3 linked regions of the Thiorhodovibrio winogradskyi genome follow. The main gene of each other region encodes a partner of the protein of the gene in region 2 in a complex. Links are inferred from orthologs where the notes say so. Each region holds a gene or a part of one and is shown on either strand. Other genes may lie near its edges. The genes, in order: dnaX, dnaN and Thiowin_RS02030.

The links.
Region 1: the proteins of dnaN (region 2) and dnaX are in contact, whole or in part, in a cryo-EM structure (PDB 8GIZ), measured with the Escherichia coli proteins. The link is inferred for Thiorhodovibrio winogradskyi from one-to-one orthologs.
Region 3: the proteins of dnaN (region 2) and Thiowin_RS02030 are in contact, whole or in part, in a cryo-EM structure (PDB 8GIZ), measured with the Escherichia coli proteins. The link is inferred for Thiorhodovibrio winogradskyi from one-to-one orthologs.

Annotation. Positions count from the first base shown.
Region 1 is NZ_CP121472.1:5,193,570-5,198,704, reverse strand. The notes cover bases 89-2,974. They hold dnaX (DNA polymerase III subunit gamma/tau), read left to right. Parts: upstream 89-550; coding sequence 551-2,398; downstream 2,399-2,974. Other genes in these bases: recR (recombination mediator RecR), read left to right, coding at 2,942-2,974; Thiowin_RS23770 (YbaB/EbfC family nucleoid-associated protein), read left to right, coding at 2,528-2,851; Thiowin_RS23785 (ISAs1 family transposase), read left to right, coding at 89-272. Also shown: more of Thiowin_RS23785, read left to right, coding at 1-88; more of recR, read left to right, coding at 2,975-3,538; Thiowin_RS23760 (histidine triad nucleotide-binding protein), read left to right, coding at 3,605-3,949; septum site-determining protein MinC, read left to right, coding at 3,970-4,761; septum site-determining protein MinD, read left to right, coding at 4,954-5,135. UniProt on the Escherichia coli protein: Part of the beta sliding clamp loading complex, which hydrolyzes ATP to load the beta clamp onto primed DNA to form the DNA replication pre-initiation complex.
Region 2 is NZ_CP121472.1:264-5,499, forward strand. The notes cover bases 345-3,331. They hold dnaN (DNA polymerase III subunit beta), read left to right. Parts: upstream 345-1,276; coding sequence 1,277-2,386; downstream 2,387-3,331. Other genes in these bases: dnaA (chromosomal replication initiator protein DnaA), read left to right, coding at 345-1,099; Thiowin_RS25115 (AAA family ATPase), read left to right, coding at 2,452-2,922; gyrB (DNA topoisomerase (ATP-hydrolyzing) subunit B), read left to right, coding at 2,952-3,331. Also shown: more of dnaA, read left to right, coding at 1-344; more of gyrB, read left to right, coding at 3,332-5,236. UniProt on the Escherichia coli protein: Confers DNA tethering and processivity to DNA polymerases and other proteins. Acts as a clamp, forming a ring around DNA (a reaction catalyzed by the clamp-loading complex) which diffuses in an ATP-independent manner freely and bidirectionally along dsDNA.
Region 3 is NZ_CP121472.1:397,082-402,293, reverse strand. The notes cover bases 659-3,621. They hold Thiowin_RS02030 (DNA polymerase III subunit delta'), read right to left. Parts: upstream 2,688-3,621; coding sequence 1,629-2,687; downstream 659-1,628. Other genes in these bases: mltG (endolytic transglycosylase MltG), read right to left, coding at 3,358-3,621; tmk (dTMP kinase), read right to left, coding at 2,684-3,313; Thiowin_RS02035 (PilZ domain-containing protein), read right to left, coding at 1,162-1,518; Thiowin_RS02040 (TatD family hydrolase), read right to left, coding at 659-1,133. In the rest of the region: ribosome assembly RNA-binding protein YhbY, read left to right, coding at 1-256; more of Thiowin_RS02040, read right to left, coding at 324-658; more of mltG, read right to left, coding at 3,622-4,401; fabF (beta-ketoacyl-ACP synthase II), read right to left, coding at 4,451-5,212. UniProt on the Escherichia coli protein: Part of the beta sliding clamp loading complex, which hydrolyzes ATP to load the beta clamp onto primed DNA to form the DNA replication pre-initiation complex.

The sequences.
Region 1 (5,135 bases), 5.2 Mb from region 2 along the record:
CCTTCAACCGTGGGCATTGGGGCATTGAAGCCCATCACTGGATCCTCGACTGGAACTGGGATGAGGATCGCTGCACCATCCGCACCGGCCATGGACCAGAAAACATCACCCGACTGCGCCGGTTTGCCGCCGGTCTGATCAAAACGAAATCCAAGGATTCCGTGGCAGCCACCATCGAGAAGCTCGCGCGCAAAGTCCGCCGTGTCTTCGATTATCTGGGCATGACGGCAAACTCAATGCCCCGCGCTGCCCGTGTCGCGCCTGTTGGTTAGAACGGATTTGCCGTGCCGCTTGGCGCGTCCTTGCTTGTATCTCCGGCGGCACTCTGCTAATTTGCGCGCTGACGCTGCGGATGATGCGCGGCGTTTTTGTTTCGGTGGGCGGTGTCGGTCCCCGCGCAAGGCTAAGTCGTGAACCCGGTCAGGCCCGGAAGGGAGCAGCCGCAGCGATGGACGTCTGTGCCGTGGTGTGGCTGGCATTGTCCACCACCCTGCCATCCGATCCGCCTGTGTTCCCACCTGTCCCGCCAGCGGCGCGCCCGATTCATTGCATGTTACTCAGCGATTCCGACCCGGCCGAGAATGCCACCACGGCTTATCAGGTGCTGGCGCGCAAATGGCGTCCGCGGACCTTTGCCGATCTTGTAGGGCAGGAGCATGTCGTCCAGGCACTGACCAATGCGCTTGATCGCGGCCAACTCCATCATGCCTATTTGTTTACTGGGACCCGTGGAGTTGGCAAGACCACGCTGGCGCGCATTTTGGCCAAATCGCTGAACTGTGAACAGGGCGTCAGCGCCTTGCCATGCGGCATTTGCGCAAGCTGCCGAGAGATTCATGAAGGGCGCTTTATCGATCTGCAGGAGATCGACGCGGCATCGCGGACAAAGGTCGAACAAACCCGCGAGTTGCTTGAGAATGTCCCCTTCGCGCCTGTGCGTGGCCGATACAAGGTGTACCTGATAGACGAGGTGCACATGTTTTCTGGTCATAGCTTCAATGCATTGCTGAAAACGCTCGAAGAACCGCCGCCGCATGTCAAATTCGTGCTGGCCACGACCGACCCGCAAAAGCTCCCACCCACGGTGCTGTCGCGCTGTTTGCAGTTCAATCTCAAGCACCTGCTCCCGGAGCAAATTGGGGGCAGGTTTCGTCACGTCCTCGAGACCGAGGGGATCGCATTCGAAGAGCAAGCACTCGCCTTGCTCGCGCGCGCCGCCGAGGGCAGCATGCGCGATGGCTTGAGCCTGCTCGATCAAGGAATTGCATTTGGTGGTGGCCAGTTGCGGGTGACCGAGGTGCGCGCCATGCTTGGCGCGCTCGATCATGATCTCACTCTGGCGCTGGTTGAGGCGCTCTGTGATCACGATGGCCCCCGGCTGCTTGCGGAAATTGGTCGGGTTGCCGAGTTGACGCCAGACTTTGCTGGTGTGCTCAAATCCGTGATCGAGCTGCTTCATCGTCTGGCGCTGGCGCAGCAAGTGCCGACCACCCTGGACAGCGCCGATCCGGACTACACACGTCTTAAAACCCTGGCCGAGCGTGTCGCGCCGGAAGACCTGCAGCTGTACTATCAGGTGGCGGTCATGGGGCAGCAAGATCTCCCCTTGGCACCGGATGCCCGCGCTGGGCTCGAAATGGTGTTTCTGCGCGCGCTCGCCTTCCGCCCTGATAGCGCTGGCGCATCGCGCCCTGCTGCCCGCCAGAGTGCTGGACCGGCCTCGGGTGCGTCGGAGACATCCGGGCCATCGGCCAAGGGACAGTCAGGGTCGGGGACACTGGCCGCAGGAGAACCGGCCAGGGCTGCCGCGGTGGCTGAACCCCAAGTCGTTGCTGCCCAAGTCGTTGCTGCCCAAGACACTGAGCCTCGAGCTGTTGCGCCCCAATCCGTTGCGCTCCAAGCCATCCAGCCAGGGATCACTCAGTCGGTCCCCGTGCAGTGGGACCATGGGGTTGCGCCTTCTTTAGTAACTGCTGGGGCGGTGCAGGGTAAGGCGCTGACGCCGGGCCTGGCAAACGACCAGGATTGGCATCAGCTGGTGGAGCAGCTGCCGGTGAACGGTCTTGGGCGGCAGTTGGCTTCCCACTGCGCTTTTCAGTCCTGGCGGGGTGGTGAGCTGCATCTGCAACTCGAGCCTGATTGTGAACATCTGATCAAGGCCGACTCGGCTGAGCAGCGGCTTGCACAATCTCTGCGGGAGGTTCTCGGCCAGCCGGTTCGGCTGCGGATCGCGGCGCGGCGGTCGGTCAATGATACTCCGGCGCGGGCGCGCGCGCGGGTCGCGCAGAGACGTCAGCGCGAGGCCGAGGCGTTGATGCATCAAGACCCCATCGCCCTGGGTTTGGTCTCGCGACTCAATGCTGAGTGGGTGCCGGGCAGTATTCAGGCAACAGGGTAGTCTCTCCGTCCATGCCCGGGTTCCCAGTTGCCGAATCGCAATGCCGAACAATCGGCCTGAGCTGGGATGCCTTGCTGGGATGCCTTGCTGGGATGAAAGTATTCGATTGACAATGACAGAGGGTCACGCATGAAAGGCGGAATCGGGAACATGCTGAAGCAGGCGCAGAGAATGCAGCAGGAGATGCAGGAATCGCAAGAGCGCCTAGCACAGGAGGAAGTCATCGGCGAGTCCGGTGGCGGTATGGTCAAAATCACCATGACGGGAAGATATGAGGTGCGCAAGGTGGACCTTGATCCCTCATTACTCACTGATGATAAAGAGATGCTTGAAGATTTGATTGTCGCTGCGACCAATGATGCCGTGCATCGTGTCGCCGAAAAGCAAAAGGACAGCATGGCAAATTTGACCGCGGGTCTGCCCCTGCCGCCTGGGTTTAAGCTCCCGTTCTAACTATTCGCATGGAGAACAGGACCATGAGAGAGAAACCTGACCGAAGCAAGGTGCCGGCTACTTATCCGTGTCTGATGGTCCTGATAAATTGTGTCTGAATCAACCCTATTGCCGGAATTGATCGACGCCCTGCGCTGCTTGCCGGGAGTTGGGCCCAAATCGGCGCAGCGCATGGCGTTTTATCTGCTCGAGCGGGATCGCGATGCCGGTCGTCATTTGGCGTCCGTCATGGCGGCATCCATGGACCGAATTGGACGCTGCGAGTCCTGTCGCACCTTGACGGAAGCGCCGCTGTGCAGTATCTGTATGAATCCCAAGCGTGATCAGGGTTTGGTCTGCGTGGTGGAAGGTCCGTCTGACGTGGCGGCAATCGAACAGGCAACGGAGTTTTCCGGAGGATACTTCGTGCTTGGTGGGCGTCTGTCGCCGCTCGATGGCATAGGTCCCGAGGAGCTTGAGCTGGGACGGCTGCGGCAACGACTGGCCGGAGGTGGTGTGCGTGAGCTTATCTTGGCCATTAGCCCCACGATCGAGGGGAGTGCCACCTCGCACTATATCGCCGAGATGGCCGCTTTAGCGCAGGTACCTGTCACTCGCATCGCCCACGGCGTGCCTTTGGGAGGCGAACTCGAATACGTCGACGGTGGCACCCTCGCGCATGCCTTCAGCGGGCGCCTGCCGGTTTAAGTTTTTTCCGAGCATCGCCGCGAGATGGCAGAATGGGCAACCGCGGCAACAGGAGACCGAGAAGCTATGTCAGATACTGTGTTCGGTAAAATCGCCCGCGGGGAGATGGACGCCGATATTGTCTATCAGGACGCGGAGATCGTCGCTTTTCGCGATCTGAATCCTCAGGCTCCCGTGCACATTTTAATTATCCCGCGCAAGCCTATTGCGACCCTGAACGATGTCACGCCAGAGGATGCCGCGCTCGTCGGGCGCCTGTTTCAGGTTGCCTCGCGGTTGGCGGCCGAGGAAGGGATCGCCGACCAGGGCTATCGCACGGTGATCAACTGTAATGCCCAGGCAGGACAGACTGTTTATCACTTGCATGTTCATCTGCTTGGCGGACGCGCGCTACAGTGGCCACCGGGTTAGTGGCTGGCGGAGACGAGACCGTGGAGATAGAATCCGTGCAGAACGGCACGCATGGCGTGCTTGAAATCAAAGCAGCGTCCTTTACTCTGCCCGTTATTCGTCTGTTGCGGGTGGACATGGAAGAATTTGCCGATGAGATCAGGGCCAAGGTTGAGCAGGCGCCTGATTTTTTTCGAAACGCTCCGGTGGTCATTGATCTGGGTGGTCTCAATGATCCTGTGGCCGAGATTAATTTTCCGCGCCTGGTGGGGCTTCTGCGCGGTTATGGCATGCTGCCGGTCGGGCTGCGCGGGGGGGGCTTGGAACAGCAAGACGCGGCTCGTGCCATGGAACTCGTGCTGATGAGCGACGGGGGGCGTCGCCGCATGTACGAGACGACCCATGACAACGGGCAAGGAGAAGACGCGCAATCACCGGCTGAAAGCGTGCAAACTGGCGGCAAGCCCTCCCGGGGCGATGCGGGGGATCACGGCCTCGGTATCGAGGTTGGCTCCACCCTGATTGATCGGCCCGTGCGCTCCGGCCAAAAGGTTTATGCGGCTGGTGGCGATCTGACAATTACCGCGGCAGTTAACTCCGGCGCCGAACTGATGGCCGATGGCAATATTCACATCTACGGGCCTTTGCGTGGTCGCGTGTTTGCTGGCATCAACGGCAACGTCCGGGCGCGGATCTTTTGTCAGGATTTGCAAGCGGAATTGGTGGCGATCGCTGGCCACTACCGTGTTAGCGAGAATATTCCGGCCAATCTGAAGAATGCCAGAGTCCAGATCTATCTCGATAAGGACAGTCTCCGCATTGAACCGTTTTGAACAAACCCGTTTTGAGCAAACCCGTTTTGAGTAAATTAAGTTTGTATGAGCCTTTGTTGACTGTTGCCAACGCGGGGTCATTTTCGGCAAGATACACTCAAGTGTTTGCCAACGAGCAGTCTCTTCATCTTAGCTGCCCCTTTTTAGCGGCCACTGTTTTAGCGGCCTCCGTTTTAGCAGGAGGATCAATCCTTGGCTAGAGTTATCGTGATCACCTCGGGCAAAGGGGGTGTCGGCAAAACGACGACCGCTGCTGCCATGGCCATGGGTCTGGCGCAGAAGGGGCATCGAACCGTCGTGATCGATTTCGATGTTGGTTTGCGCAACCTGGACCTTGTGCTCGGATGCGAGCGGCGTGTGGTGTATGACTTTGT
Region 2 (5,236 bases):
TAACTCTGTTGGAGTACAGGCTCGCTCAAACCAAAAATCAAGCCCGGGGAAAAGTAGTCCGCTTGAAGAACGGAGGCGCTTGGCAAACTTGTCTGCTGAGTTTCGATTCGATACCTTTGTGGAAGGTAAATCAAATCAAATTGCGCGAGCTGCATCAATGCAAATTGCTTGTCATCCTGGAACTACTTATAACCCGCTTTATATTTATGGGGGAGTTGGCCTTGGAAAAACACATCTTATGCAGGCTGTAGGTAACACAATTCTTGAAAGGAATAGCGAGGCATCTATTGTTTACGTTCATTCAGAACGTTTTGTTTCAGATATGATTAAATGCCTTCAGCATAATCGAATGGATGACTTCAAGGCAAAATATCGGGCAGTCAATGCCCTTCTAATTGATGATGTGCAATTTTTTGCTGGCAAGGATCGTTCACAAGAAGAATTTTTTCATACCTTCAATGCTTTGTTTGAAACTGGTCAGCAAATTATTCTTTCCAGTGATCGGTTTCCAAAAGAAGTTAACGGCCTTGAGGAACGACTAAAATCTCGGTTTGGTTGGGGTTTAACCGTTGCAATTGAACCTCCTGATCTTGAAACGCGAGTGGCAATCCTTCAAAGTAAGGCGAATTTATTTGGTATCCATCTCCCGGAGGATGTCGCTTTTTTCGTAGCAAAACGTCTTCGTTCCAACGTTCGAGAACTTGAAGGGGCACTTCGGCGCTTAGGTGCGAACTCTAGCTTTACTGGTGTTCCAATAAATTTGGAATTCGCAAGATCCGCATTGCACGACATGCTTATTGCCCAGGATAAGCAAGTGACGATTAATAATATTCAAAAAATGGTAGCTGAATATTTCAAGATTAGAACTTCGGATTTACTCTCAGCCAAGCGCACTCGGTCCATTACCCGTCCACGACAGATTGCTATGGCACTGGCAAAAGAACTAACCAAAAACAGCCTACCTGAAATTGGTAAAGCATTTGGTGGGCGAGATCACAGCACAGTGATACATGCAGCTAAAAAAGTTCAGGAATTGAGAAGTCAAGATTCACTCTTTGACGAAGATTTTAAGAACCTGTTGAGAATTATGACATCATAGTTGTGGATAACTACGGTATAAAGTGAGGAATCAATTCATGCACATTTTATTCACAGTTTATTTGTTACTTCTTGCACGATGTTTTGAGGAGCTTAAAATATTGAAATTACGTATAATTCTTGATTAATATGAGATATGCCAAGGCATCTACTATAACTACTAGGTATTAATATTATTATGAAGATAGAAGTATATCGTGACCATCTGATTCCAGCTCTGATCAGCGTTGCCTCTGTAGTGGAACGGCGGCAAACCCTTCCAATTCTAAGTAATTTGCTGGTTAAGACTTTGGAAAATAGTTTAGTTTTGACGGCAACGGATCTGGAATTACAGATTTCATGCAATGTTGAGGGAACGATTGATGTGCCAGGTGCGATTACTTTGCCGGCAAAAAAACTTGCAGATATATGTAAAGCGCTTCCAGACAATAGTGTTATCAAGCTTGAAGTCGCTGATAAACGCGCAATAATACGTTGCGGACCTAGTCGTTTTATGTTAAGCACGATGCCTGCTGAAGATTATCCTGGACTGGAGGGAGATTCAGTCCATCAAAGTTTTGAAATTGATACAGAACTATTATGTAGGATGTTTGAGTGTACCAGTTTCGCAATGGCACATCAGGATGTACGTTATTATTTAAATGGTTTGTTGGTGCAAATTCATTCTGGGAAGCTTGTTTTGGTGGCTACTGATGGCCACAGATTGGCAAAATCAGAACTATTAATGCCGGCCTTGGATGCTTGGGAACAGGAGAAGCAATTGATATTCCCGGCTAAAACGGTTTCTGAACTAAAACGCATGCTAGGGGGAAAATTTGGAGCAACAACAATATTTGAAATTGGTGATCGTTCTGTTGTTATTCGAATTGGTAAAAATGTTTTAACTACCAAACTAATCGATGGTCGATATCCTGATTATGAACGCGTTATTCCATATTCACTTAAGTATACAACTACTATTGATAGAGAGACTCTCAGAAATGCTTTGACAAGAACCGCGGTTCTTTCTTATGAAAAGCAAAAAGGAGTTCGTATGACCTTTGCGGATGGATCTTTGAAGTTAGAGGTTAGCAATCCTGAGCATGAGGAGGCACAAGAAGATATACCGATTGTATTTAATGGTGATGATACAACCATAGGCTTCAATGTTAGTTATTGGCTCGATGTTTTAAATGCCATGACCGGGAATTTGGTAGAGGTTCGATTTTCAGATTCTGAAGTCAGTTCAATATTAGTTGACCCTGAATCAGATGGAGAACTTTATGTAGTAATGCCAATGCGGATTTAACCTATCAGGGGAAAATTTTTTTATTGATTTTGATGAACTTTTCTGTTGTTTGTCATGGTTGTTTCATGTGGCTTGAGATCCTTCAAGGTGAGGGGATTCGCAATTTAGCACCATTTAATATAGAGTCGAAAAAGGGAGTCAATCTTGTTCTTAGTAATAATGGGGCATGTAAGACAACCTTCCTTGAGGCAGTTTGTTTTTTAACCCATGGAGGAACTTTTCGAGGAAAAAAGTATGGACAGATGCTGAATACCAATGTAAGTGATAGGAAACGTGGTTTTACTTTTTTGGGGCCTGATCGATCTGATCTACAGATCTGGCATAAAAGTCATACTAAGCTGGTTCTCGAGGAGAAAAGGCTCACGTTTTTTTTACTGCATTGGATGATCCTGAGATTGAGTGCGATAAGGTGTTTCACGTGGAACAAGGTCGTATCCGTAGTGCTGATGGCAAGCTTTGACTTTGTGCACAATCATAAAAAATACTCGATGTTTGGCAGCGATTGCTGCGTTTTTAGCGTTATAATGTTTAATTAACTGGCCAACTTACTGACGTTTTAGACTCGATGGGTTACGATTCCACAAATATTCAGGTTCTTCGTGGACTGGATGCTGTTCGCAAGCGGCCCGGGATGTATATCGGTGACACTGATGATGGTACCGGACTACATCATATGGTTTTTGAAGTTGTTGACAATTCTATTGATGAGGCCTTGGCTGGATATTGCAATGAAATTAGAGTGATTGTGCATCCAGATGGATCTGTTTCTGTCACAGATAATGGACGAGGGATCCCGGTTGATATTCATACCGAGGAGAATCGTTCAGCGGCGGAAGTCATTATGACGGTGCTCCATGCAGGGGGTAAGTTTGATGATAATTCGTATAAAGTATCAGGAGGTTTGCATGGTGTAGGTGTATCTGTTGTCAATGCGCTTTCCGAGACTCTTGAGTTGCGGATATGGCGAGATGGGACACTCTATGGACAAAAGTATCATATGGGTGTGCCTGAACAGCCATTAACAGCAATTGACAAAGTAGAATCATCGGGTACTGAGATTCGCTTTAAACCTTCTAAGGAAGTGTTTTCTGACTGTGAGTTTCATTATGATATTTTGGCAAAGCGTCTACGTGAATTGTCGTTTTTAAATTCAGGTGTACGTATTCAGTTACGTGATGAGCGGGTCGACCGAGAAGATGTTTTTGAATATAAGGGTGGTATTAAAGCATTTGTTGAACATTTGAATCGTAATAAAACAGCGATTCATAGTTCGGTCATCTATTTCACAGATGAGAGAAATGATCATGTCGTTGAAATAGCTTTACAATGGAATGAAAGCTATCAAGAGACCATATTTTGCTACACTAATAATATTCCACAAAAGGACGGTGGTACCCATTTAGCTGGTTTCCGTGCTGGTTTAACACGTACGCTGAACCAATACATCGAACGAGAAACATTGGATAAGAATCAAAAATCTCGACCAATTGGAGATGATGCCCGTGAAGGACTCACGGCTGTTGTCTCAGTTAAGGTACCAGATCCAAAGTTTTCATCTCAAACAAAGGAAAAGCTTGTTTCTTCTGACGTTAAGCCAATTGTTGAAGCTTCTTTTAGTGAACACTTGAATATATTCCTTGAAGAGAATCCCACTGAAGCTAAAATAATTGCTAATAAGATGCTGGAGGCAGCACGTGCCCGTGAGGCAGCTCGAAAAGCACGTGATATGACACGTCGCAAAGGCGTTTTGGATGTAGCAGGTTTACCTGGAAAGCTTGCTGACTGTCAAGAAAAAGATCCAGCTGGATCAGAGCTCTTTATAGTCGAGGGTGATTCTGCTGGTGGATCTGCTAAACAAGGTCGAGATCGTGCTTTTCAGGCAATTCTCCCTTTAAAAGGAAAAATTCTAAACGTTGAGAAGGCAAGGTTCGACAAAATGTTATCTTCGGCCGAGGTGGGTACCTTGATTACTGCCTTGGGCTGCGGTATTGGTCGCCAGGAATACGATCCGGAGAAACTGCGTTATCACCGCATCATTGTGATGACCGATGCTGATGTTGATGGCGCGCATATAAGAACCTTGCTGTTGACGTTCTTTTATCGGCAAATGCCCGAATTAATCGAAAGAGGGCATATTTATATCGCACAACCACCTCTTTATAAAGTTAAGCGAGGAAAACAAGAGGATTATCTTTTAGATGATGTAGAGTTGAGTGTATCCTTGCTTCGTGCTGCCTTGGATAACACTAGACTATACCTTAGGGCTGATACTCCACCGATGTCCCCCATGGTCCTCGAAGAACTAACGAGGGAATTTCAAGTCTATCGTGCAATCATTGCTCGATTATCGAACCGTTACGATTCACTTTTCCTCGTTGAACTTTTAAATCTGCCTCGACTTACCTTGGATTCATGGAATGATGAAACGACTCTTAGACCATGGATTGAGTTATTGTCGGAGCGTTTAAGGCTTAATTGTGAGACATCGGTCGATTACCACGTGTCAATTCACAGCGATGGGAATATCGAGCAAACTGGCCTAGAAATAATTCGTTCGGTTCATGGTGTTCCAGAAAGTCGTATTGTTTCATTTGAGTTTTTCTTGTCAGCGGATTATTTAAAAATTGCTGCCTTAAGTGAAAAACTTGATGGTTTGGTGGGGCCAGGCGCGCGAGTCGAAAGGGGTGATCGGAGTACAGATATTTCCACATTTATCAGCGCTTACGACTGGCTATTTGGTGAAGCTAAACGCGGTTACCAAATTCAGCGGTACAAAGGTTTGGGAGAAATGAATCCAGGGCAGCTTTGGGAAACAACCATGGATCCTGAATGTCGTCGACTATTACGGGT
Region 3 (5,212 bases), 400 kb from region 2 along the record:
TCATCTCAAACCCGTGGTCATGCTCGGCCAGCATGGCTTGACCGAGGCCGTATTGCGGGAGATCCGCATTGCGCTGGACCACCATGAGCTGATCAAAATTAAAGTCAGCGCCGGAGACCGCGACGAGCGAGACCGGCTGATCGCCGCCATCCTTGAAGACACGAAGGCTGAACTGGTGCAGCGAGTAGGCAATAGCGCCAGCTTCTACCGCCCAAATCCCGACAAGACGGAACCGCTCGGTTTACCAGCCGTTTAGCTGTCCGCCAATTGTCCCGGCCGATCTTGAGAAGAAGGCTGCTCAAGACGGCTGGGCGATAGCGATTCTAGCTTGCACCACCCAGCATCTCATTGCCGCCCTTGGCATGCAGAAAAAGCCGCTCGAAATTGCGCGCCGTCACGGCCGCGACCTCCGCTGGGTCAAGGCCACGGATTTCCGCGATCTTCTCCGCCACCAGAGGCAGGAAACGGGGTTCGTTTTTCTTGCCCCGATGTGGAACGGGCGCGAGATAGGGTGCGTCGGTTTCGATTAGCAGGCGCTCAAGCGGAACCTGACGGGCGACGTCACTGAGTGCCTCGGCATTTTTGAAGGTGAGAATGCCCGAGAAGGAAATATAAAAGCCGAGTTCCAAGGCCGCCTGGGCCATCTCCCAGGTCTCGGTAAAGCAGTGCATTACACCGCCGACCCTGGCCGCCTTCTCATCACGCAAGATGGAGATAGTGTCCTCGCGGGCGTCCCGACTGTGAATGATCAGGGGCTTTCCGCAGTCCCGCGCGGCCTGAATGTGGCGGCGAAAACGCTCGCGCTGCCAGTCGAGATCGCCCTCATTGTAGTGATAATCGAGGCCGGTCTCGCCGATGGCAACCACACGCGCATCGGCGCTGGCGAGCTTGACCAAGTCCGCCACCGAGGGCTCAAGACCCTGCTGTTCGCTCGGATGCACACCGACCGACACCAACACCTCTGTATAGGGATCGACCAGGGCTCGCATGGCGGGATAGTGCTCCAAGTCGATGCTGACGCACAGCATGCGGCTCACCCCATCCTGCCCAGCCTGGTCCATCATGGCGGCAAAGTCGCCCCCATGGGCGCTTAAGTCGACACGATCAAGATGGCAGTGAGAATCAACAAACATCGGATAAGCCAAAGGAGTCCATTAAAAACTACATCGTATGGGTGCCACGATCAGACTCCAGCGCGCCAGCGAGATATTCCTCGATTTTACGTCTGGCGATGCCTTTGTCCTGATCGCTGAACTGAATACCGACTCCCACGGCACGATTGCCCTCGGCGCCAACCGGCGTGATCCAGATAATTTTTCCCGCAACCGGGATACGCTCTGACTCCTGCATGAGTTGCAGCAGCAAAAAAAGCTCGTCGCCTAGTTGATAACGCTTGCTGGTGGGGATAAAAAGCCCACCGTTTCTGACAAAGGGCATATAAGCGGCGTAGAGGGCATTCTTGTCCTTGATGGCGAAGCTAAGAATGCGTTGACGGCCGGTTTTTTTTTCGCCTTCCATCAGTTAATCCTGGTTACCAATGCCGTTTTTTTGGTGCTGGTCGCTGTTGCCCATTTCTGATACCCATTATTGATACCGGCTTTATTCTATAGCAATGAGAGCACAACACCTCATTGCGAACTTGACGCCATCGCGCCCGCCGCTCCCAAGAGTGCCCACCGGATAAGCAAGGATTCCAACAGCAGCTGCTTATTGACCGAGCCTTGTTGGAGTGACCCTGCGCGCAGGCAGTGACGCAGAAACTCGTGCAGTTTCTCGCTCGGCAGGCGCAAGGCCAATGCCAGCAATGCATCATGCAAATCCGGATTACTGAGATATTGCGCCTGGGGGTCGCCAATCAAACGCGCGATGTCGCACAACCAACCCAACGCAAGTTCCAGCAACAGGGGCATATCCAACGACTGCCAGGCCGCCGCCACCGCAAGCGGGTCTTCACGACCCTCGGCAACGCCAAGAAACTGCTGAAAGCCCTGGCGACGCAAACTGAGGTAGTCCGCCTGCCCCATGGTCAGGGCTTTGAGCGGCGCGCCCCGCGCCAGGCGCAACAGCAACTCGGGCGGCGCGGGTGGGGACTGGAGCATGGCAGCGAGCCAAGGCAGTGCCTCGTGCTCAGGTGGAGGCACGCAAACCAGATGCTGACAGCGACTGCGAATGGTCGCGGGAAGCCGGCTTGCATCATCGGCAATCAACAGCAGTAAGGTGCGCTCGGTCGGCTCCTCTAGCGTCTTGAGCAGACTGTTGGCTGCCGCCCGGTTCATGGCCTCGGCCGGGACGATGTGGACGACCTTGTAACCTCCACGATGGCTGGTAAGATTCTCGAGCGCGACCAGCTCGCGAATCGCATCTACTTTAATCTCGCCACTGGCGCTCTCGGCGTCGGGCACTATGCGCTGCAAGTCCGGATGATAACCGGCGTCGATCAGGTGACATTCGCTGCAAACACCGCAGGGCGCGCCATCCTCATCGGGATGCTGACACAACAACGCCCGCGCGAGCCGCTCAGCAAAAAGCCGCTTGCCCAGCCCAACAGGCCCCGTGAACAGCCAGGCATGTCCCAAACGCCCTTTGACCTGTGCCTTCCATAAGCGCTGCCAATGCCCAACAAGCCAGGGTGGAAGTTCCCGCCCGGCAGTGGCAACGGGGACGGGGGCAGAGGACAGCTTGCTCATTGCCCCGAGAACGGCCTGCGCGCGACAAAGTCCACCAAGGCTTCCCGGACGTGCCGCGCCACTTGCTCGACATCCTGTGTGGCATCCAGCACCCGAAAGCGCGCAGGGTCCAGCTTGGCACGTTGCAAATAGACTTGACGCGCCCGCTCGAAAAACCCGAGTGTTTCAGCTTCAAAACGATCCAAGTCGGCACGCGCTTTGGCACGCTTCAGGCCAAGCTCGGCTGGCAGATCGAACAGAAAGGTCAAGTCGGGACGCAAGGCGCCTTGCACCAGCGTCTCCAGCCCGGCGATGGACTCAGCCGAAATCCCACGCCCACCACCCTGATAGGCAAAACTCGCGTCGGTAAAACGGTCGGACAACACCCAGGTACCGGCCTCCAGTGCAGGCCGCACAGATTGCGCCAGGTGTTCAGCGCGTGCCGCAAAGATCAGCAGCAATTCCGCTTGGGCGCAGAGTCCCTCCTGCTCCGGATCCAATAGCAGGGCACGAATGCGCTCGGCAATGGGTGAACCGCCGGGCTCGCGTGTCTGCAAAAATGGAATGCCAAGTTCCGCGAGAGTCGCGACAAGGGTCTCGCACTGGGTCGACTTACCCGCGCCCTCAATGCCCTCGAGCGTGATCAAGCACCCCTGTGGCGGCCCTGGTCTCATTGCCGCCCCTCCCTGATTCACCGGAAGCGGGCCGGATCGCACTGACCACCGCGTTGAAAGCGCTGCACGGCGCAGTTGTGTTCATCGAGCGTGGCTGAGAAATAGTGGCTACCATCGCCGCGCGCGACAAAATAGAGGGTCTCGCCGTCTTCTGGATGCAGGGCGGCATGAATGGCCTCACGCCCGGGCAGGGCGATAGGCGTCGGCGGCAAACCACCGCGGGTGTAAGTGTTGTAAGGCGAATCCGTTTCAAGATGGACGCGCGTTAAATTGCCGTCGAACTCGGCTCCAAGGCCGTAGATCACCGTTGGATCCGTCTGCAGCCGCATGCCTTTGCGCAAGCGACGCACAAAGACGCCGGCAATCTCCGGGCGCTCGCTGCCAAGGCCGGTTTCTTTTTCGATCACAGAGGCAAGAATCAGTGCCTCGTAGGGCGATGTCAGCGGAAGATCCGCATCGCGGTTGCCCCATTCTTCATCAAGGACTTCACGCATGCGCTCGTGCGCCCGACGCAGCACCTGGATGTCACTTGCTCCGCGACGGAATAAATAGGTATCGGGGAAAAACCAACCCTCGGGATGTTCAATGTCGAGATCAAGCGCGGCAAGTATCTCGGCATCGGTGAGATCCTGAAGTTCGTGCTTGAACTCAGGTTCGGCGGCGATGCTCGCGAGGGCGTCACTAAAGGTTCGTCCTTCGATCAGGGTAACCGGGTATTGGATGGAGCGACCGGAAACGAGTAGATCAAGGAGTTGCCCTGGTGTCATCTCAGGCGTTAGCGCATATTCGCCTGCCTTGATTTGATCCGCCTGCCGGCGATTGTAGGCAAGCGCAATCAGATAATGGGCATTGTCAATCAGACCATCGGCTTGCAGTCGGCTGGCGAGGTCGCGCAGCCCCTCCCCGCGCGGCACCTCCAGAATCACCGCGTCGTCCTGCGCATCGACACGACTTGAGGCGATGGGCGTTACCAGAAAATGCTGATAATCTTCCCAAAAAAAGTAACCTATCCCCGCACCGAGGCCGACCAGTAACAGCAGAGCAATCAGGGTGTTCTTCATCAGCGCCCGCCAAAACGCGACTCATATCGGCAGTCGCGGCTCAAAACGCTCAACCCTGCTTAAGGATCAAGGTACCGTTGGTACCACCGAAGCCAAAGGAATTGCTGAGCGCGTAGCGTATCGGCATCTCGCGTGCCTGATTGGGCACCACGTCCAAATCGCAGTTGGGGTCAGGTGTTGTGTAGTTGATCGTGGGTGGCGCGACCTGATCGCGCAGGGCAAGCACGCAGAAAATCGCTTCCACGCCACCGGCTGCGCCAAGCATGTGTCCAGTCATGGATTTTGTCGAACTCACCGCCACCTGCTTGGCGTGCTGCCCCAACGCGAGTTTGACCCCCTTTACCTCGGCGATATCGCCGGCCGGGGTGGAAGTGCCATGGGCGTTGATATAGTCGATTTGCTCCGGATTCAGGCCGGCATCGGCAAGCGCGAGTTTCATGCAATCGCAGGCACCCTGACCGTCCTCGGACGGGGCAGTCATGTGGTAGGCATCGGAGTTCATGCCGACACCAAGGATCTCGGCATGTATGGTGGCCCCTCTCGCGCGCGCCATTTCGTATTCCTCCAGCACCATGATACCGGCGCCATCGCTGAGGACAAAACCATCGCGCTCTTTGTCAAAAGGGCGACTGGCGCCCTCGGGATCGTCGTTACGTGTCGAAAGCGCTCGCGCGGCCGCGAAACCACCAAGGCCCACGGGAGAGGTCGCCATTTCCGCCCCACCGGCGATCATCACATCCACCATGCCATGGCGGATCATCAACGCCGCCTCACCGATGTTATGGGTGCCCGTGCTGCAGGCGGAGACAAT